Regions from separate parts of the Pseudomonas macauensis genome, predicted to be linked through region 3. Evidence: riboswitches for the same ligand, from Rfam matches in the RefSeq annotation. Region 3 holds a riboswitch; each other region holds the start of a gene.
What was found. Region 3 has a riboswitch for cobalamin ahead of cobG (precorrin-3B synthase). Riboswitches for the same ligand answer to the same signal wherever they lie in the genome.
Positions count from the first base shown of each region.

Region 1: it holds a riboswitch for cobalamin, as region 3 does, so the genes downstream of both, SD196_RS03890 (TonB-dependent receptor domain-containing protein) here and cobG (precorrin-3B synthase) in region 3, are expected to answer to the same signal.
Region 2: it holds a riboswitch for cobalamin, as region 3 does, so the genes downstream of both, btuB (TonB-dependent vitamin B12 receptor) here and cobG (precorrin-3B synthase) in region 3, are expected to answer to the same signal.

Region 1 covers NZ_CP138377.1:816,475-820,516, forward strand. Annotated here, with positions in the region: gene SD196_RS03885 (HAD family hydrolase) at 1-316, shown strand, start outside; gene SD196_RS03890 (TonB-dependent receptor domain-containing protein) at 492-2,363, opposite strand; cobalamin riboswitch at 2,451-2,651, opposite strand; gene dxs (1-deoxy-D-xylulose-5-phosphate synthase) at 2,680-4,042, opposite strand, start outside.
Region 2 covers NZ_CP138377.1:1,592,660-1,596,701, reverse strand. Annotated here, with positions in the region: gene btuB (TonB-dependent vitamin B12 receptor) at 1-1,809, opposite strand, end outside; cobalamin riboswitch at 1,947-2,173, opposite strand; gene SD196_RS07580 (ABC transporter permease) at 2,304-3,449, shown strand; gene SD196_RS07575 (ABC transporter ATP-binding protein) at 3,464-4,042, shown strand, end outside.
Region 3 covers NZ_CP138377.1:683,455-687,496, forward strand. Annotated here, with positions in the region: gene SD196_RS03220 (precorrin-2 C(20)-methyltransferase) at 1-134, opposite strand, end outside; gene SD196_RS03225 (precorrin-8X methylmutase) at 131-757, opposite strand; gene cobG (precorrin-3B synthase) at 750-2,090, opposite strand; cobalamin riboswitch at 2,177-2,418, opposite strand; gene cbiE (precorrin-6y C5,15-methyltransferase (decarboxylating) subunit CbiE) at 2,489-3,700, shown strand; gene SD196_RS03240 (cobalt-precorrin-5B (C(1))-methyltransferase) at 3,704-4,042, shown strand, end outside.

The DNA.
Region 1 (4,042 bases), 130 kb from region 3:
GGCGCTGATCACTCTGGAGGCCATCGGCATTGGCGATTGCTTCGCCGCCGAGGATGTTCTCGGCCGTGGCGAGGCTGATCCGAAGCCCAGCCCGGACGGCTTGCTGCGTTTGGCGTCGCGTTGGGATGTGGCGCCGCAGCGGATGCTGATGGTCGGCGACTATCGCTTCGATCTCGACTGCGCCCGCGCGGCTGGTGCGTGCAGTGCGCTGGTGAACCTGCCGGATCATCTGCCGGAAAATCCCTGGCCGGAGCTGACCGACTGGCATGCGCGTGATTGCGCGGAGTTGGGGCGGATGGCGGGGGTGTTGGGCTAGGCCCTCAGACGGGTGAACAGGGATATTCAGTGCTTTGGCGCAGAAACACCCAAATCCCACAACGGCGGATAACGCCAGAGGCGTTATTCGCCCTACGAACTGCTCCTTGCCCGGGCTTTGGCGCCGACGGCGTACAACCGCGAACGGTTGTACGCCCTACGGTCGGGGCAGGCCCTTACAACTCCGGCGTCCAGGTCACCGCCAGCAGCGCGGTGCGGCCCGGTTCGCGGTAGGGGCGGGCTTCGCCCATGAAGTCCATCGGGCTGGTCGGGCGCAGGTAGTCGCCCAGGGCGTAGTTGCGGTCCAGGGCGTTATCCAGCTTCAGGTCGAAGCGAATCTCATCGCTGGCCAGCCAGCTGGTGCGCAGGTCGAGCACGCCGTAGCCGGCGAGTTCGCGGGTATTGGCGGCGTCGTCATAACGCTGGCTGACCGCGCGCCAGGAGCCGCCGACGCCGTAGGCGCCGAACTGGCGGTCGAGGTCCAGGCTCAGGGTGCGGCGCGCGCGCGTGGGCAGGGTGTGGCCGGTGTCGCGGTCGCGTGGGTCTATCAGGCTCAGGCCGAGGTTCGCCTGCCAGCCCAGCACCTCGCGGGCGACGCTGGCCTCGAAGCCATTGATGCGCGCCTTGGCGATGTTCTCTGGCTGGTTGCTGGTGCTGTCCCAGGCGATCAGGTCGTCGACGTCGGTGCGGTACAGCGAGGCCTCCAGATGGGTGCCGGAAAAATCGCCGCGCCATTGCAGCTCGTAGGTCTTCGAGGTCTCGGGCTTGAGGTTGGGGTTACCGGCGCCGGGGTAGTAGAGGTCGCTGAAGGTCGGCGCGCGGAAGCCTTCGCCGTAGCTGGCGATCCAGCTCTGGTTGTCGCCCACCGGCAGGCTGAAGGCGGCGTTCCAGCTGTTCTGGGTGCCGTAGACCTGGTTGTCGTCGTGGCGCAGGCCCAGTTCGGTGCCGAAATGTTCGCCCTTGAAGCTGTGCTGGGCGAAGAAGGCGTGGTTCTCGCGCTGGTCCTGGGCGAACTCGGTGCTGCCTTCGACCCGGTCTTCGTACCAGTCGGCACCCAGGGCGAGCTGGTTGGCGGCGTCCAGTTGCAGGCGGTTGATCCAGCCGGCCGAGTGGCGGGTGGTTTCCAGGGTGCCGTTGTTCCAGCTGTCGGCGGCGCCCACGGCCTTGTTGCGGTCGAAGCTGCGGCCCAGTTCCAGGCGGCTGTTCCAGATGTCAGTGAGCTGTCCTTCGAGGTAGCCGCTGTAGCTGCTGACGCGGAATTCGTCGCGCGGCAGGCCCGGCTCGAAGTTGTAGGCGTCGTCGTATTCGTTCTTGCCGCGCTGGTCGTTGAGGTTCAGGCCGGCCTTCCAGTCCTCGTTGAAGCGGTGGTCGAGGTTCAGGTGCACGGCCTTGTTGCGCTGGGCGTCGTCGTCGCTGTCGGCGCCGACGTTGTCGCTGGTGCGGTCCCAGCCATCGCTCTCGTCTAGGCTGCCGCCCAGGTTGAAGGTGGTGCGCTCGTCGCCGCCGGAGAGATTCACGCTGCGTTCGAAGGTGCCGTGGCTGCCGGCCGCCAGGCGCACTTCCGGGTGCAGCCCGGCCTCGCCACGGCGAGTGAAGATCTGGATCACCCCGCCGATGGCGTCGGCGCCGTACAGCGACGAGCGCGGACCGCGGGTCACTTCCACGCGTTCGATGTTGTCGATGCTCAGGTAGTCCAGGCGGGCGATGCCGGTGCTGGCCGAGGCAACGCGCTGGCCGTCGACCAGGACCAGCGTCTGCGCGGTGCTGGTGCCGCGAACGGAGTAGGAGACCACCCCGCCGGAGCTGCCCATCTGCACACCGGGCACGCGCTTGAGCAGTTCGGGCACGCTGCGTACCTGCAGGCGTTCGATGTCCTTGCGGGTGAATACGCTGTTGGCGGCGGTGGCCTGGGCGCGCGGCTGGACGTGGCGGCCCGAGGTGATCACCAGGGCGGGCATGGCGTAGACGTCGCCGGTCGGAACGGTGGTTTCGGCGAAGGCCAGGCCGGGCAGCAGGCCGGTGGCCAGGGCGAGTCGGGTCAGTTTCATGGATCGTCCTCAAAAGCGGTCGGATGACTTTCGAGGAGGGCGTGGCAAGGGCGGCGGGCCGCACTTGACGGTGCGGCCCTCCGCAACACCTGTCGGGGCGTACGAGGGCGGTCTCCGGGCTGCCGACACTCACGTCTGCGGCCTTCCCATGCGGATGCACAGTGGCGGTTCGCAGCGCTGCAGGCCGGGGCCTGCGGTCGGTTACCGTTGCGGGGGCAGCGCAGGTCTTTCACCTGCTTCCCGTTACCTCGAACGAAAACGGGCGCACCTTAGTGGGTGCGCCCGTCACTGGCAATACTCCGGGAGAGGCATGCGCTCAGCGGTTGCCGAGCGCCTCCAGGCGAGCGCTCACCGAGCGTTCGATGCCGGCAGCGTCAAGACCGCACTCGGCGAGCATCTGTGCGGGCTTGGCGTGCTCGACGTAGTAGTCCGGCAGGCCCAGGTGCAGGATCGGCTGCAGGATGTTCTCGCGGGCGAGGAATTCGCTGACGGCGGCACCGGCGCCACCCATCACGGCGTTTTCCTCGAGGGTCACCAGCAGGTCGTGGCTGGCGGCCAGCTGGCGTACCAGTTCCTCGTCCAGCGGCTTGACGAAGCGCATGTCGGCGACGGTGGCGTCGAACTGCTCGGCGACTTTCAGCGCCTCGGCCAGTTGCACGCCGAACACCAGGAAGGCGACCTTGCCGGCCTTGCCTTCGCGGCGCACCACGCCCTTGCCGATCTCGACCGGTTCCAGCGCCGCCTCGATGAGGGCGTTGGGGCCGGTGCCGCGCGGGTAGCGCACCGCCGCCGGGCCTTCGAAGTGATGGCCGGTGGTGAGCAGCTTGCGCAGTTCGTTCTCGTCGCTGGGGGTCATCACCAGCATGCCGGGGATGCAGCGCAGGTAGGAAAGGTCGAAGCTGCCGGCATGGGTCGGGCCGTCTTCGCCCACAAGACCGGCGCGGTCGATGGCGAACAGCACGTCGAGGTTCTGCACCGCGACGTCGTGGATCAGCTGGTCGTAGCCGCGCTGCAGGAAGGTGGAGTAGATCGCCACCACGGGCTTGGCGCCGTCGCAGGCCATGCCGGCCGCCAGGGTCACGGCGTGCTGCTCGGCGATGGCGACGTCGAAGTAGCGGTCCGGGAATTTATCCGCGAAGGCCACCAGGTCCGAGCCTTCCTTCATCGCCGGGGTGATGCCGACCAGGCGCGGGTCCTGGGCGGCCATGTCGCACAGCCACTGGCCGAACACGCTGGAGTACTTGGGACCGGATGGCTTCTTCGGCTCCGCCGGGGCCTTGATCGGCTCCAGCTTGGTAATGGCGTGGTAGCCGATGGGGTCGATCTCGGCCGGGCCGAAGCCCTTGCCCTTCTTGGTCACCACGTGGAGGAACTGCGGGCCGTCCAGGTCGCGCATGTTGCGCAGGGTGGCGATCAGGGTCGGCAGGTCGTGGCCGTCGATGGGGCCGACGTAGTTCCAGCCCAGCTCCTCGAACAGGGTGCCGGGGACCAGCATGCCCTTGGCATGTTCCTCGACCTTGCGCGCGATCTCCCAGGCGCCCGGCAGGCGCGAGAGGATCTTCTTGCTGCCCTCGCGCATGCTCGAATAGGTGCGGCTGGAGATGATCTTGGCCAGGTAGTTGGACAGGCCGCCGACATTCTTGGAGATCGACATGTCGTTGTCGTTGAGGATCACCAGC
Region 2 (4,042 bases), 910 kb from region 3:
GGCCTGGTAGCGCACGCCGAAGAGTACGGCGCGGCCGGGCTGCTCATAGCCCAGGGTGGTCTGGTAGTCGGCGTCGAACAGATTGCTCAGGCGCGCCTGCAGGCGCCACTCCGGGCTCAACGCGTATTCGCCGCGCAGGTCCAGGGTGGCGAAGCCGCCCAGGCGATTGCGGTTGCCCAAGTCGTCATAGCGGCGACCCTCGGCGTGCAGGCTGGCGCCCAGGCTCAGCGCGTCGAAGCGCCGGTCGAGGTCCAGGTTGAACAGTTGCCGGGCGCGGCGCGGCAGGTCGTTGCCACGGCTGCCGCTGGCGCGGCTTTCCGGGTCGAGCAGGCTGGCGTTGGCGTTCCACACCCAGTCCCACCACTGGCTGCCCAGTTGCAGTTCGATGCCGCGGATGCGCGCCTGGTCGATATTGTCCGGTGCCCGCAATGCCGAGTCGTAGGCGATCAGGTCGTCGACCACCGTGCGGTACAGGTTCGCCGCCCAGTGCCCCCACTCGTGGCGGCCGTCCACGCCGAGCTCCACGCTGCGCGAGGTTTCCGCGTCCAGGTCGGGGTTGCCGTAGCCGGGGTAATAGAGTTCGTTGAAGGTCGGCGCCTTGAAGGCCGTGCCGTAGCTGGCGAAGGCCCGCACGGCGTCGGTCAGCGCGTAGCCCCAGGCGAGGTTGCCGGTGTTGCGGCTTCCGAACTGCTGGTTGTCGTCATGGCGCAGGCTCAGCTGCCAGTCATGACGCCCCAAGCGGCCCAGGTACTGGGCGAAGGTGCCGCGATTATCGCGGGAGGTCACCGCATAGTCGGTGGAGCTGCTCAGCTCGTCCTGCTGCCAGTCGTAGCCCAGGGTCAGGGTATGGCCGGGCGCGAGTTCCAGGTCGTTCTGCCAGGACGCGGTATCACGGCGGCTGTCGAAGCGCGAGTAGAAGGCGCCGTCCTGGTAGGCATCGGACTTGTCCTCGCTGCGCCCAGCGGACAGGCTCACCTGCCAGGGCTCCAGCGGGGCGAAGCGCGCGCGGCCGCCGATGACCCGCTGCACACCATCGTTGTAGGCATCGAAGCCCTGGGTGCGACGGCTGTTCACCGTGTCGAAGTCGTTGTGCGAGTCGGTCTGCAGCAGGCTGCCGTCCAGTTCCAGGCCGCTGTCGAAACGGTAGCCCGCACGCAGCGAACCTGAGAGGTTGCGGTAACCGTCACTGTCCGGCTCATGGCCGCTGGCGCCGTTGGCCTTGGCGTCGATGCCGGCGGTATCCAGGCTGGACACGCCCAGGGCGAACCAGCCGCGCCCGTTGCCGGCCGAGACCCCGGCACTGCCTTCATAGGTGCTCTGGCTGCCCGCGCCGGCGTAGGCCCAAGGCTTGAAACCCTGGTCCACGGCCTGGCGGGTGAATATCTGGATCACCCCGCCGATGGCTTCGGAGCCATACAGGCTGGAGCGCGGCCCGCGCACCACCTCGATGCGTTCGACCAGTTCCACCGGCAGGTCCTGGAGCGATGCACCGCCAGAGGACACCGAACCGGCCTTGATGCCATCGATCAGCACCAGCACATGGTCGGATTCGCTGCCGCGCAGATAGAGGTTGGTGGCCTTGCCGGGCCCGCCGTTGCTGCTCAGGGAAATCCCCGGCAGGCGCCGCAGCAGATCCGGCACCGACTGCGCCTGGGCGCGTTCGATGTCCACGCGGTCCAGCACGCTGACCGAGGCGAGGCTCTGCCCGGCGCGTTGCTCGGTGCGCGTGGCGGTCACCAGTTGATCGTCGAGCGCCAGCGGCGCTTCGTCGGCCGCCTGGCCCAAACAGGAGAAGCCGCTCAGCGCCAGGGCTGTCGGCCAATAGAGAAAATGTTTCACGTGAACTCACTCCGCCGCTCTCACCCGCGCGGCTCTGACCCGAAAAGGCAGGCGGAGGACGGGAACGCCCCGGCAGCAGGCCGGAGCGATCGGCAGCGCCTCCCGCGATGCCATGGCTTGCAGCAGGCCGGTCTCCGGGCTTGCGAGTGGAGTCGTGACTGGCTCCTGAAACCGCGCCTTCCCATGCCAAGGGCACAGTGGCGAAATGCGGCTCGATGCTCGCTTACCGTTGCGGGGGCAGCGCCGGACTGGTCGGACCCTGGGGTCTGAATTCACCGGCTTCCCTGTTTCACCCCCGACTTGCGCCGGGGGCACCTGAAGCAGGCGCGCAGCTTAGAGGCTCGCGGCCTGGGGCGTCAATTGAACAAGCTGTCGCGGCCAGTGCCGACGCCCGCGCCAGAGCGGCTCAATCGATAAACACAAGTCAAGTGGAGGCATGGCAGAACTTCGCTAGAATGCGATGCATGACGACGACCGCACGGCCCGGCCAACTCCAGCTCGATCCCCACTCCAGCCCCCCACTGATGCACGTCAGCGGCGACTGGACTCTGGCGCATTTCAGCGCCCTGGAATCCCAGGTCGCCGGCGTGCGCCACGGCGGCCAGCCCGCCGCGCTGGATTTCAGCGACCTGGGCGCGCTCGATACCGCCGGCGCGGCGCTGCTCGCCGAGCTCATCGGCGGCACGCGCATGGACCAGCTCGAACAGATCACCCGCAACCTGCCCGCCGAGCGCCAGGCCCTGCTGCGCACCGTGGGCAGCGCCATCACCCAGTGCCGCCTGGACGAACGCAAGCCACCGCCCGGCAACGCCGTCGTCGACGTACTCGAACGCATCGGCATCGCCACCCTGACCTTCCGCGGTCATGTGATCGGCGGGCTGGGCTTCATCGGCCTGCCCCTGCAGACCCTGGCGCGAACCCTGCTGCGCCCGCGCCGCTGGCGCCTCACCTCGCTCACCGCGCACATGGAGCAGACGGGCCTGGACGCTGTACCCATCGTTGCCCTGCTCACCTTCATGGTCGGCGCGGTGGTGGCCTTCCTCGGCGCCACGGTGCTGAAGAAATTCGGCGCGGCGATCTACACCGTCGACCTGGTCGGCTTCGCCTTCCTCCGCGAATTCGGCGTGCTGCTCACCGCCATCCTCCTGGCCGGCCGCACGGCCAGCGCCTTCACCGCGCAGATCGGTTCGATGAAGGCCAACCAGGAGATCGACGCCATCCAGGCCCTGGGCATGGACCCGGTGGAGCTGCTGGTGCTGCCCCGGGTGCTCGCCCTGCTGCTGGTCCTGCCGATGCTGACCTTCCTGGCGATGATGTCCGGCATCTTCGGCGGCGGCGTGGTCTGCGCCCTGAGCCTGGACATCTCGCCACGCATGTTCCTCTACATGCTGCAGAACGACATCGCCGTGCAGCATTTCCTGGTGGGCATCGTCAAAGCCCCGGTGTTTGCCTTCATCATTGCCGTGATCGGCTGCCTGGAAGGCTTCCGCGTCAGCGGCAGCGCGCAGTCGGTGGGCGAGCACACCACCTCCGCCGTGGTCCAGTCGATCTTCGTGGTGATCTTGCTGGATGCGGTGTTCGCGCTGTTCTTCATGGAGATGGGCTGGTGAGCGAACCGATCATCATGGTCCGCGATCTGGCCAACCGCTTCGACAGCCACGCCGTGCACGAGCACCTGGACCTCGACGTGATGAAGGGCGAGATCCTCGGCGTGGTCGGCGGCTCCGGCACCGGCAAGTCCGTGCTGCTGCGCAGCATCATCGGCCTGCGCCAGCCCAGCGAAGGCAGCGTCCACGTATTCGGCCAGAACCTGCCGGCGCTGCCACCGTCACAGCGATCGAAGCTGGAGCGGCGCTTCGGCGTGCTGTTCCAGAACGGCGCGCTGTTTTCCTCGCTGACCGTCAGCGAGAACATCTGCCTGCCGCTGATCGAGCACGCCGGGCTGTCCCGCAACGATGCCGAATTCATGGCCAAGGTGAAGATTTCCCTCGCCGGCCTGCCGCCGGATGCCGGCGCCAAGTACCCCGCCGAACTCTCCGGCGGCATGGTCAAGCGCGCCGCCCTGGCCCGCGCCCTGGCGCTGGACCCGGACATCCTGTTCCTCGACGAGCCCACCGCTGGTCTCGACCCCATCGGCGCCGCGGCCTTCGACCAACTCATCCTGACCCTGCGCGACGCCTTCGGCCTCACCGTGTTCCTGGTC
Region 3 (4,042 bases):
CCGGCATGGTGCTTGGCCTTGGCCACGAAGTAGCCGATCACCGGGGACGCGCGCAGCAGGCGCAAGGCCTTGAGGGTCAGCAGTTCCGGGTCGCCCGGGCCGACGCCCAGGCCGATGAGACGGCCAGCCATCATTCCACCTCCGTGGCCAGGGCGTTCACCGCGGCGGCTGCCATCGCGCTGCCGCCGCGGCGACCGCGGACGATCACGTAGGGCACGCCACGGCTGTCGGCGGCGAGGGCGTCCTTGGACTCCATGGCGCCGACGAAGCCCACCGGGAAGCCGAGGATCAGCGCCGGTTTCGGCGCGCCCGCATCGAGCATTTCCAGCAGGTAGAAGAGGGCGGTCGGCGCGTTGCCGATCACCACCACGCTGCCTTCCAGGTGCTCGCGCCAGTGCTCCAGCGCCACCGCCGAGCGGGTGTTGCCCAGCTCGCGGGCGAGCGTCGGAACGTCCGGATCGTTGAGCGTGCAGATCACTTCGTTGTGGGCCGGCAGGCGCGCGCGGGTGATGCCCTCGGCGACCATCCGCGCATCGCAGAGGATCGGTGCGCCGTTGGCCAGGGCTGCACGGCCGATGGCACCGGCACCTTCGGAGAAGCGCAGGTCCTGCACCACATCGACCATGCCGCAGGCGTGGATCACCCGGACGGCGAGCTTTTCCAGATCGGCGGGAATGCCGGACAGGTCGGCTTCGGCGCGGATGGTGGCGAAGGATTGGCGATAGATCGCCTGGCCGTCGCGGATGTAATCAAGCATCGGTGGGGACTCCGGGCGCGGCGAGCAGGTCGCCGGCGGCATCGAGGGAAAGGTTGCGCGCCAGCGGCTGGCCGAAGCCGGCCACGCCATCGGCGCGACGGAACAGGTCATAGCGGCCGTCGGCGACGGCCAGCAGGGTGTAGGGCGCGACGTGGGCGGCGGCGCAGGAACGTGGGCAACCGCACAGGTGCACGCCGGCCGGAGGCGCGTGGCGCAAACGCTCGGCCAGGCGCAGGGCATCGGCCTTGGTGTCGGCCAGTCCGCGCGCGCAGCCGCTGGAACCGCTGCAGGCGACGATGCGCGACAGCGGCTGTGCGGCTTCGGTCATCAGCCCGAGGTTCGCCAGCGCAGCGAGCACGACGGCAGCGTCGGACTGGGCCACATCGGGGAGGATCAGACTTTGCCAGGGCGTCAGACGCAGTTGTCCGCCACTGAAGCGCTCGGCGAGATCGGCCAGGCCGAGCAGCAGGGTGCTGTCGAGCCGTCCGAGGACGAATCCTGCGCCGACCATGGCGCGGTCCGGCTGGCGCTGCGGATGAATCCCGAGGTGCGCGAAGGCTGTCGGCGCAGGACGACGCCAGTTATCCACAACCGGGCCGAGTTGCAGGGCGAAGGGCAGGCGTTGCTGCAGGTGCTCCAGCAGCGTCTTGTCGCCGAGCGTTTCGCGCAGATGGCGCATGCGCGTCTGGCCATCGCCGGCGAGATCGAGGAACAGGTGCAACAGGGTTTCCACCAGCAGTGGCACCTGCTCGGCGGTGACAGCGGCGAGGGCGGGGCGATCCGTCTCGTTTCGTGGTGGGCAACCGGCCAGGCCGAAGGCGAACAGCGGCGCCGCAGCGTCGGAAATCGCCGACAGCCAGATATCGTTGGGATGCTCCAGCATTGCCAGCGCTTCGCCGCCGTCCAGCTGGATGCCGAACTTGGGTGACAGGCTGTGGAAGCGCGGGGTGTCTTCCAGCAGATCGAGCAACTGGTGAGCCAGTCGCCTGGCGTCGAATGCCATGTCCAAGCCGAGGGCCGGGCTGACCAGCAGGTTGCGCACGTCGTCGGCCGCCAGCTCGCGCGGGCCGAGGCCAGCGGCCAGCAGCTCGCGGCTCAGCGTGTTCTCGATACCGGCGTGTATGCCACGGATCTGCAGGTTGGCGCGGTTGGTCGCTTCCAGCATGCCGTCGGCATGGCGCTTGGCTGCCTGGGCGATGGCGCGCGCGGCGCGGGCATCGAGTTGTCCACAGGGCAGCTTGATGCGGCAGATGCCGCCATCGCGGGAGGGCACGATGCGCAGCAGGCCGGGGCAGGCTGACGGACGGACGGGCAGAACGGAGGATTCGTGCACTGAGGTCACCAGGGCTGGGTCGCGGTGACCTGCGAATCCCCCACTGGGGACTTCACGACACCGATACACCCCGCTCGATGTCCGCACGCGCGACTGGTCTCGTCGGCAGGTCTCCTGGCTGACAGGTCGTCATCCTGCGCGGCCTTCCCGGTTACCCAGTGGCCTGATCGACTGCATGAAAAAGATCATCATGCGGTCGGATTGCGCGGACTCGCTGCTTACAGTTGCGGGGGCAGCCACGGTTCAACCGTGTTCCCTCTTCGGCTCTCGGATGCATCGCCTTCAAACAGCGAAGCGTCCTACGAGCACCGACGATGCGGGTATTATGCCTGCTTTGCCCGAGGGCGGGACAAGCCTGCCCGTCGGATCGATCGCCGCACCCCTTCAGAGGAATTCCCATGACGCCTTGGCTGACCATCGTCGGCATCGGCGAGGACGGTTACGCCGGCCTCGGCAAGGCCGCGCGCCGTGCGCTGCTCGGCGCCAGCGAGGTGATCGGCGCGCCGCGCCAGCTGGAGCTGCTGCCGCACTGCCTGCGGGCCAATCGCCAGGCCTGGCCGAGCCCGTTCAGCCTGGAGCCGGTGCTGCGCCGGCGTGGCCAGCCGACCTGCGTGCTGGCCAGCGGCGACCCGATGTGGTTCGGGGTTGGCGCGAGTCTCGCCCGTCAGATTCCGGCTGAGGAGGTGCTTGTGCTTTCCGCGCCGTCCTCCGCTTCGCTGGCCGCCGCGCGGCTGGGCTGGGCGCTACAGGAGTGCACCTTGCTGTCCCTGGTGGCTCGCCCCTTGGCGGCGCTCAATGCGCAGATTCATGATGGTGCGAAGCTGCTGGTCCTCAGTAACGACGGCAACAGCCCGGCCGCCATTGCCGCGCTGCTGCGCGAACGCGGTTTCGGCCCGAGCCGGATCAGTGTGCTGGAACACCTGGGTGGCGAATCCGAGCGGCGTATCGATGGCCTGGCCAGCGATTGGTCGCTGAACAGCAGCGCCGCCCTGAACCTGGTGGCGGTGGAATGCGTGGCTGGCGCCGATGCCGTTCGCCTGCCGCTGACCACCGGCCTGCCGGATGACGCCTTCCGCCACGACGGCCAACTGACCAAGCGCGACGTGCGCGCCGTGACCCTGGCGCGCCTGGCGCCCAGGCCGGGCGAGCTGCTCTGGGACGTCGGCGCCGGCTGCGGCTCCATCGGTATCGAATGGATGCGCGCCCATCCGAGTTGCCGCGCCCTGGCCATCGAGGCGAACGATGGGCGCCAGGAGCACATCCGCTTCAACCGCGACGCCCTCGGCGTGCCGGCGTTGCAGCTGGTCTGCGGCGCGGCGCCGGAGGCGCTGCAAGGGCTGGAACGCCCCGACGCGATCTTCATCGGCGGCGGCGTGACCGTGCCGGGCGTCCTCGAACATTGCTGGGAGCAGCTAAAGCCGGGCGGCCGTCTGGTCGCCAACGCCGTCACCCTGCAAAGCGAGGCGCTGTTGGTGAGCTGGCGCGAGCGCATCGGTGGCGAACTGACTCGTCTTGCCGTGGCCCAGGCCCTTCCGCTGGGTGGTTTCGATACCTGGCGCGCGGCATTGCCGATTACCCTGTTGGAAGTCTGGAAACCGCTGGCCGACTGAACCATGCGTGACGAAACCCCCGAGGAACCCCGCCCACTACGCAGCGGCTACACCACCGGCAGCTGCGCCACCGCCACCAGCCTTGCTGCGGCGCGCCTGCTGCTGACCGGCGAAGCCAGCGACGCGGCGCAGATCGCCTTGCCCAAGGAACGTCTCGCCACCCTGCGCCTGGAGTTCTGCCGGTTGACTGCCGAGGGGGCGGAGGCGGGCACCCTGAAGGATGCTGGAGACGACCCTGATGTCACCCACGGCGCGCTGGTCTTCGCCCGCGTTGCTCTGAGCGCCGAAGCGGGAGTGCGCTTCCATGCCGGAGAAGGCGTCGGCACGGTGACCAAACCCGGC